DNA from 3 places in the Marinitoga sp. 38H-ov genome. Region 3 is predicted to be linked to each of the others. Evidence: riboswitches for the same ligand, from Rfam matches in the RefSeq annotation. Region 3 holds a riboswitch; each other region holds the start of a gene.
The links. Region 3 has a riboswitch for cobalamin ahead of AS160_RS06660 (ABC transporter substrate-binding protein). Riboswitches for the same ligand answer to the same signal wherever they lie in the genome.
Positions count from the first base shown of each region.

Region 1: it holds a riboswitch for cobalamin, as region 3 does, so the genes downstream of both, AS160_RS04980 (ATP-grasp domain-containing protein) here and AS160_RS06660 (ABC transporter substrate-binding protein) in region 3, are expected to answer to the same signal.
Region 2: it holds a riboswitch for cobalamin, as region 3 does, so the genes downstream of both, AS160_RS00645 (diphthine--ammonia ligase) here and AS160_RS06660 (ABC transporter substrate-binding protein) in region 3, are expected to answer to the same signal.

Region 1 is NZ_LNGH01000015.1:1,809-5,104, forward strand. Features, by position in the region: gene cobS (adenosylcobinamide-GDP ribazoletransferase) at 1-238, shown strand, start outside; gene AS160_RS04970 (histidine phosphatase family protein) at 235-747, shown strand; gene AS160_RS04975 (AIR synthase related protein) at 768-1,454, shown strand; cobalamin riboswitch at 1,453-1,617, shown strand; gene AS160_RS04980 (ATP-grasp domain-containing protein) at 1,671-2,690, shown strand; gene AS160_RS04985 (CoA-binding protein) at 2,683-3,296, shown strand, end outside.
Region 2 is NZ_LNGH01000002.1:102,212-105,507, reverse strand. Features, by position in the region: gene AS160_RS00655 (carbohydrate kinase) at 1-135, shown strand, start outside; gene AS160_RS00650 (PQQ-like beta-propeller repeat protein) at 336-500, opposite strand; cobalamin riboswitch at 948-1,137, shown strand; gene AS160_RS00645 (diphthine--ammonia ligase) at 1,192-1,827, shown strand; gene AS160_RS00640 (cobyric acid synthase) at 1,870-3,267, shown strand; gene cbiB (adenosylcobinamide-phosphate synthase CbiB) at 3,270-3,296, shown strand, end outside.
Region 3 is NZ_LNGH01000020.1:16,246-19,541, reverse strand. Features, by position in the region: gene AS160_RS06665 (iron ABC transporter permease) at 1-663, opposite strand, end outside; gene AS160_RS06660 (ABC transporter substrate-binding protein) at 660-1,544, opposite strand; cobalamin riboswitch at 1,594-1,760, opposite strand; gene AS160_RS06655 (hypothetical protein) at 1,836-3,296, opposite strand, start outside.

The DNA.
Region 1 (3,296 bases), on a different contig from region 3:
AACACATTCAAATATAAAAAAATTTATTATTTCTTTTTTAATAGTATCACCTATATTAATGTTTTTTAATCCATATATATTATTACCAATAATATTATCATATATATTTGTTATATTCATAACTAAAAAAATAATAAAAAAAATAGATGGTATGACAGGGGATACAATAGGATTAGTAATTGAGTTATCACAAACATTTTATTTAATAAGTATATATATATTGAGAGGTATATTATGAAGTTAATATTAATAAGACATGTTGAAACAGAAGCGAATATAAGAGGAATATTTAGTGGTTGGAGTAATTATAATATTACAGAAAATGGATTAAAACAAATTAATGTATTAAAAAAAATATTTAAAAACAAATATGCTGATTATATAATTTCTAGTCCATTGTACAGAGCATATTACACAGCTTTAGAAATATCAAAGGTATTAAATAATAAAATTATTATTGATGAAAGAATGAAAGAAATAAATTTCGGTATTTTTGATGGAAAAACAATAGAAGAAATAAAAGAAAAATATTATAATGAATATATGTTATGGATGGAAGATTATAGGAAATACTGTTTTCCAAAAGGAGAATGTTATACATCATTCTTTAAAAGAATAGATGAATTTTTATCAAAGTTAGATAAAAATAAAAGATATATTATAGTTACACATGGAGGAGTAATTAATTATATTATGGAAAAATATTCATATATAAAATTTGATAGATATACGGAGGTGGAAATATAATCAAAGTAAGAGATTTAACAATAGTAGATTTAGGAAATAAAGAACTAATAATATCATGTGATTCATCTGGTGCTATTGGCAATAAAGAGATGGATGTGGTAAAAGTTTCACCAGATATTGTTGGTTATTATGGAGCACATGTAGCATTGTGTGAAAATATAGCATATGGAGCAACGCCTATAACAATTGTAAATACATTATCAGTTGAAATGAATAATACAGGGAAAGAGATTATAAAAGGAATAAGAAGAGCAATTGATTTAATAAATATAGATGTAATAATTACAGGAAGTACAGAAGAGAATTTTCCAACAATACAAACAGGAATAGGTATTACAGTTATAGGTATTAAAGAAAAAAATATTAACTTTAAAACAGAAAAAGATGACATTGCAGTATTAATAGGTTTGCCTAAATTAGGAGAAGAGGTATTAAAGAGCAAAGAAATTCTTAGATTGGATATATTAAAAACTTTAAGAAATAGTAATTATTTACATGAAATAGTGCCTGTGGGTTCAAAAGGAATTTTTCATGAGATTAATGAAATATCCAAGATATGGAATTTAGAATTTAATTTATTTAATAATAATATTGATCTATATAAAAGTGCTGGACCAGCAACATGTGCAATAATAACTTTAAAGGAAGAAAATTTAAAAAATATAAATATAGATATTCCAATAAACATTTTAGGAAAATTTAATTAAATACCTCCGGATTAAAGGTGCAAGGGAAGATGGTGAAAATCCATCACGGCCCCGCCACCGTAACTGGGGACGAAACCAACAAAATGCCACTGGGAAACTGGGAAGGCGTTGGGAGTAGAATGATCCAGAAGTCGGGAGACCTACCTTTAGTCCTAAGGTATTCCCATTCGCGAGGGCGATATGGGAGAAATTTTTATATATATTAGGAGGTGTAGTATGAAGATTCATGAATTTGTTGGCAAATCCTTTCTAAAGGACTATGGTATTAAAGTCCCTGAATCATATTTGATTAGGGAAGATTATGAAATTAAGTTTTTACCAGCTGTATTAAAATCTCAGGTATTAGTTGGTGGAAGAATGAAGGCTGGAGGAGTATTATTTGCACATGACGAAGATGATTTTAGGAAAAAGGTAAAGGAATTATTGAAAAAGGAGATTAAAGGAGAAAAGCCATATGGAGTATTAGTAGAAAAAATGATACCTATACAAAAAGAATATTATATTTCTTTAATATTAGACAGAGAAGAAAAGAATATTAGTATATTGTATTCTGAAAAAGGTGGAATTGATATAGAAGATAATAAGGATAGTATTATTAAAACAAATTTTGATGAATTTCATGACAAGATTCCACAAAAAATATCAAAAATATTACCTAATCTAAGGAAATTATTTAGGGAAAAAGATTTAACGTTATTAGAAATAAACCCTTTAGTTGAAGATGTTGATGGTAATTTATATGCACTTGATATAGTAATACATTTAGATGATAATGCTATATTTAGACAAGAATGGGCAAAAGAATTTATTGAAGATGAGTATCCATTTCACTTTGTTAAATTAGATGGAGATATCGGGATAATTGGATGTGGTGCAGGTATAGTTATGGCAACTATGGATGCTGTAAAATTATCTGGAGGGAATCCAGCAGATTTTCTTGATTTAGGTGGTGGTGCTGAAAAAGGAATAACTATACAAGCATTAGAATTATTAAAAAGTTATGGAATAAAAAAAATAATATTAAATATTTTTGGTGGAATAACAAAATGTGATGAAATTTCTTTGGCTTTAGTAGAATTTAAAACTAATAACCCAGATATAGAATTGTATATAAGATTAACAGGTACAAATGAAGATATAGCAAAAAAAATATTAAAAGAGAATAATATGAATTATTATGAAGATATGTATAGTATGATAACTGATGCAGTCAAGGTGGTGAGTTTAAATGATTAATGGAAATGAAAGAGTTTGTGTTCAAGGTATAACAGGAAAATACGGGAAATTACATACTGAAAAGATGTTAAAATATGGAACTAATATAGTATGCGGTGTTTCAAAGAATAAAAGTGTAAAGTATATAAATGGAGTTGAAGTGTTAGATAATATGTACGATGCTGTTAAAAAGCATAATGTAGATACTTCAATTGTTTTTGTTCCTGCTCCATATGCAAAAGAAGCGGTTTTTGAAGCGATAAATGCAGGAGTAAAAAAAATTATTATTATAACAGAGCATATACCTCAACAAGATATGTTAGATATATATAATATATCTAAGGATAATGATGTAATAATAATAGGGCCAAATTGTCCAGGTGTAATTTTGCCTGGTATATCAAAAATTGGTATAATGCCAGAAAGAGCATTTAAACCAGGAGATATAGCTGTTATTTCAAGAAGCGGTACATTAATGTATGAAATTTCTAATTATTTATCATTATATTCTAGTGGAATAAAAGTTGGAATTGGTTTAGGTGGAGATCCAATTATAGGTACTTCTATAGAAGATGCATTTGATTATATTATGAAAGAAAATATAAAAAAGGTTGTTGTTATTGGTGA
Region 2 (3,296 bases), on a different contig from region 3:
AGAGATATATTTAAATTAGGAAAATTTGCTAATGCTGTTGCAGCAAAGGTAATAACAAAATTAGGTGGTGTTGATTCTATTCCTTATTATGATGAAGTAGTTGAGTTTATAAGGGATAAAAATTCTTATTTATAATTTTTATTAATTTTATTTCAATAGTTTAAATTCGTATTATTTTTATTATCGTGCATATACTTTGGCCATGAAGTATCTGCTAATATAATACTTATTGCATATAATTTATTAGTAAAACCACCGCCTATATACAAAACCCCATTTTTTATAGCTCCACTTGAATAAAATAATTTATCTCCTGCATAGTAATCTCATAGTTTTTATCCGTTTTCGTTAATGGCATAAATATAATTATCAATACTACTAAAGTATATAACTTCATCATTTCTAATAACATGTGTAGAAAAAATCCAAATATTTTCTCCATTTTTTATAGAATACAAATATCCTAAATCTCTTACGAATATACTTTCTTTGCCTAACAATAATTTTATAATATGCCCTTAAATTTAATAATTTTCCGATAAAAATATAGTCTAAATTAGCTAATTCGCTATATTCTCCAGTTTTCTTATCATTTTCTACGATTCTCAATAGTTTTAATGTCTTCTCTTTGATTATTAATTCTATATTAGTTTATCAACTACAATAATGTTTTCTTTCCGGAAAGGTAAGATTACGCTATTTTGTTATATGCAGGATTGTTTTCAAAACTATATATTCCTATTTTCACAGTATTTGGAAATGAAATAGAAGATAAAAAATCATAAGAAAAATTATTAAATTGCAACCTCTAAATTTAATGTATATATAAAAAAGTTAACCTTATATAATTATATCACCTTAAAAACATATTTTTATATATTTATATTTGTCTTTAATTAAAATTTGTTAATATATAAAGAGTAATTTTATTTTTTATATTATTTTTGATATAATATAGTATCTAATAAAAAGTAAATAAAATATTATCTTATTATAGGGAACATTGGTGAAAGTCCAAGGCTGCCCAGCAACCGTAACCAGGGACGAAATTCACTTAATGCCACTGGGAAACTGGGAAGGCGTGAAAAGTAGGGTGATCTGGAAGCCGGGATACCTATATAAGATATATTTATTCCACGAAAGCTAAGGGCTTTTTGTGGAAAATTTGTTTTAGATTTAAGGAGGTAAAATATGAAAATTTTTAGTTCATGGAGTGGAGGTAAGGATTCTACTTTAGCATTATATTATGGGATAAAAAAATATAAGAAAATTGATTATATTTTTACAATGTTATCAGAAGATTGTATTCATTCTAGAGCACATGGGTTAAATATAAATATTTTGAAAAGACAATCTAAGAGTTTAAATATAAAATTAATAACTAAATGTAGTACATGGGGTGATTATGAAAAAAATTTTTTAGATTTTTTAGAAGAATATGTGAGAGAGGGTATAGGGATTTTTGGAGATATAGATCTTCAGGAGCATTTAGATTGGGTGAATAATGTATGTAGTAAAAAAAATGTTGTTGCATATGAACCATTATGGCAAAGAGAGAGAGAAGATATAGTTTTGGAATTTTTAAATTTAGGATTTAAAGCAAAAATTATTGCTATAAAAAAAGGTATAGGTATAGAAAATTATTTAGGTAAAGATTTATCTTTTGATCTTGTTGAAGAATTTAAAAAAATAGGAATAGATGCTTGTGGTGAAAATGGTGAATTTCATACATTTGTATATGATGGACCTATATTTAATGAAGAAATAAAATTTAGTATTAAATCTACTGTAGAAAAAAATAATACACTAGTTTTAGAATTAATATAAAAATTATAACGGAAGATACTGAGGAGTGGTATTTTGAAAATAATGATTCAAGGTACTTCATCGGATTGTGGAAAAACTACTTTTGTTACTGCATTATGTAGAATATTTAAAGAAGATGGAATAAATGTATCTCCATTTAAAGCTCAAAATATTTCTTTAAATTCATATGTTGATATTAATGGAAATGAATTTGCGTGGTCTCAATATATTCAAGCTATAGCTTCAAAAACAGAACCTAATGTATATATGAATCCTATTCTTTTGAAGCCGCAAGGTAATGGTATGGTTCAATTAATAGTTTTGGGGAAAATATATAAGACAATACATTTTAGCGAATATGAAAATTATAAAAAAGAAATGAAAAAGGTGATAATAGATTCATTTAATTATTTAAGTAATAAATTTGATGCGATTATTATAGAAGGAGCTGGAAGTCCGGCTGAAATAAATATAAAAGATAAAGATATCTCCAATATGTGGGTAGCAAAAAATGTTAATTCAAATGTTTTATTGGTTAGTGATATAGATAGAGGAGGAGCTTTTGCTTCATTGTATGGAACATATTATTTAATGGAAGATGAAAAGGATTACATCAAAGGGTTTATTATAAATAAATTTAGGGGTGAAAAGAAGCTTTTAAATTCTGGTTTATTAAAATTAGAAAAATTAACAGGTATTCCAACTTTAGGAGTTATACCTTGGATAGATATAAAATATGGAGACGAAGATGGAGCTTCGTTGAAAAATAAAAAAATAAAGAAATCAAAAATAAATATTTACGTAATAAAAATTCCCAGCATTTCTAATTTTACGGATTTTGCACCTTTTAATTATGATGAAAATGTGAATTTAGAGTATATTGAGGATATTAATAAAATTGATGAAGCAGATATGATAATAATTCCTGGTAGTAAAAATACTATAAGAGATTTAAGATGGATGAAAGAAAAAGGTTTCTTTGAAAGAATAAAATGTTTTAAAGGTATAGTTTTTGGAATATGTGGAGGATTTCAAATTATGGGAAAGGAGATAATTGATGTATATGGCTTAGAGATTGGTGAATATCAAAAGGAAAAAGGTTTTGGATTTTTTAATTTTACAACTAGAATGTTAGATAAAAAAATAACAAAACAATTTAGAGGTAAATATAAAGGAATTGAAATATATGGTTACGAAATTCATATTGGCGAAAGTAATATAAATACTCCCGTTTTAAATATTGATAATAAATATATAGGAACATATATACATGGAATTTTTAATTCAGGTGAATTTAGAAAATATATATTAAATTTAATATTAAAAAATAAAAATATGAATATAATAAATGATATTAAAGACTATGAAGAATTTCAAGAAAAAGAAATTATCAAATTATCAAATATAGTAAGGGAGAATATTGAATTAAAAAAAATATATAAAATAGCAGGAGGGAATTAAAAATAATAATTTTTTCTATATTGTTAGAT
Region 3 (3,296 bases):
ATGTTTTTTAAATATGAAATTAATAAAGATTTGTAAAGTTAAAAAAATAATTAGAATTAATATATCAGACCATACTATATTACCAGTACTTCCCATTAACCAAAAATTTACGTGTAGTAAATTTTGCCAAAAAAGTACTGTAAAAAGAGTTGATATAGAATTAAAAACAAACCCTACAATAACACCGCTTAAAATTAAAGAGACTACGGGAATCTTTTTTCCTTCTTTAGCAAGAGTAAAGGTAATAGCAGTAGCAATTAAAGCTGAAATAAAAGCAAAAAATTCAATTCCAAACGGTAAATCTATACCATATACGCTTTTTAAAGCTGTATACATTACAGCACCAAAACTTGCACCAGACGAGATACCTATAATAAACGGATCTGCAAGAGGATTTTTAATAATCATTTGAAAATCATTACCAGCTATTGCAAGAATAGCGCCTATTAGTATAGTTCCAATAACTCTTGGTAGTCTAATGTTAAATATTATCCTATTGTATAATACATTATCAGATTTATTTAAAAATGAGAGTATAACCTCATTAAAAGGTATTTTTACTGTACCTAATGATGTGAATAATATTATAGATAAAATAATTAAAATAATTCCGATAATAAGGGAAAAAATCGGGGAAAAATTCCCCGAAATTAATTTTTTCATTTATTTTCACTGAAGAGCTGATTAATCTCTCCTAATAAATCTATTAATTCTGTATTTGATAGAGATGCTTTGTTGCCATCAATAATAAATACTTTTTTGTTTTTTACAGCATTTATATCTTTAAATTGTTCCGCATTCATTATTAAATCATATGCTCCTTTGTCACCTGGATAATATCCTGGAACCAATATAATATCTGGGTTTTCTTTAATTACAAATTCAGGACCTACAGAAAACCAACCATTATTACCGGAATACGGAGCAGCAACATTAACTCCACCTGCATATATAATAATTTCATTTAAAAAAGAACCTGTACCACTTGTCCACATTTGAGAAACGCTTCCATATGCCATTAAATATAAAACTTTTGGTTTATCATTCCAAGAAAATGCATTTTTTGCAATATTTAACATTCTAGCTCTTAATTTTTGTGCGTAATCTTGAGCTGTTTTTTCTTTTCCTAATATTACTCCAATAAGAGATAAATCTCTAAATACTTCATTTAAATTGGTAGGGTTAACAACAAATGATTTTATTCCAAATTTTTCTAATTTAGAAACTTCACCTTCTTGGAATCCTCCTGTTAATAATACAACATCAGGATTTAAAGAAATAATTTTTTCCACATTTAAAGGCACCATTTTTCCTATTCTTTCAACGTCAGTAATGTAATTATCATAATCCGTAACTCCGACAACCCTATCTTTAGCACCAAGTTTTACAATATAATCTGATATAGAAGGAGCTGCGACAACAATTCTTTCAACTTCTTTTTCAAAAACAACAACTCTACCTAAATCATCAACCAATGTTATAGGTTGGAATGCAAATAATGATAATGAAAATACCAATAATACTGCTAAAATGACTTTTTTCATATAATCCCTCCTGTATAAAATTTATATCCATCTTCCTCTCGCGAGAAGATGGAGCAAATTCTTTTAAAGTAGGTCTCCCGGCTTGTGGATCATTCTACTTCCAGCTCCTTCCCGGAAAATTCCAGTGGCATAATGCTGGTTTCGTCCCCACTCACGGTGGCGCGACCGCAACGGATTTTCACCGTTTTCCCTTACACTTTAAAAGAATTTATTAAATTGTCTAATATATTATACCATAAACTTATAAGAAATTAATATAAAAAACCCCGAGATTATTCTCGGGGATTGAAATTAATTTGTAGCAATATTTCCAAAGTTTATCCAGTCTAAATCTTTTTCGAGTGTAAAAGCATATGGCGCACCAGTATCGCTTAATATTACTAAACCATTTTCACCATCTGCTACTAAGGTATAGTCATTTGTAACGTTCTTATAAATAGTAGAATAACATGAACCTTGAGTATTATATTCGGATGCAATATAATTATTATCACTATCGCTGTCTGAAGTAGAAGAATCAAAAACATCAGCATTTGTTAATTGTGTAGGATCATTTACGCGCATAACAACTACCCCTCTATTTCCAGCAGCTAGTTGATAATATTCACTTGCTCTTTGTTCAATTCCGGTAATTATAGCATCATCAAATTTAATTCCACCTCTTGAAGACCATGTGATTGTTATTGGAGGTCCAGCTGAATATGAATAATTAACAACATTTAATCCTTGAGTTCCATCAGCTACATAAACATCATTGTTTGCAGCATCAACGTATAAATCAAAAGCAGTTCCTGAAGTATTGTAATTTGGATGTGATGGAACTGGGATAGATGGATCATCAGGTATTGCTATATCAAGTAATACTATGCCATTATCGCCATCAGCTACTATCAATGCAGGATTACCTGAACCATCATAATCATCATCATAACCTATAGCCATAGCTACTCCTTTAGTGTCGAACTTTTTCTTAAATACAGGTTCTCTTGCATTAGTTTGATCTTTTATATCATATACTAATAAACCACCTAAACCATCTGCTACATATAGATATTCATTACCAGAAATATCAAAGGTTCCATCTACAGCATATGGATAAACATCATAAACATAGCCGTCAGTATCAATATTATATTTTGGAGATGATGGTGTACCAAAATTAATCATGTCAATATCAGCAGCATTCTCAAATGGAGTATCATTGTCACTATCATCAGCATTAATTACAGAAATGCCTTTAGGACCATTTGCAACATAAATTAAATATTCTTCATTACCTCCACCATCATCATGTTTAACATATTTAACAGATCTTGCATAACCAGGTGTTTTTATAGTTTTAATGAGTGTAGGATTAGTAATATTCACAAAATTTGCCCCAGCATCATAAATCTTAACGCCATTGTCACCATCAGCTACTATTATATATTGATTTTCTGCTATATCAACATCTCTAGCAACGGAGCCATTATCTAAAGAACCAAGTAATGATAAATTATTTACATCAATGATATTTAATCCATTATAATCGTCACCAATAAATCCAGTACCACCGTCAACGGATATACCTTTTGCATAACCTGCTGTATTATAAACTCCTTCATAAGACAATGTATCCTTTTTTAATTTAACTAATCCATTTGATCCATCAGCAACAAATACATATTCTCCTTGAACATCTATACCTTCTGCAAAACCTAATGTATTATATGAAGTAACCTCACTAGGATTTGTTTTATCACTTACATCTAT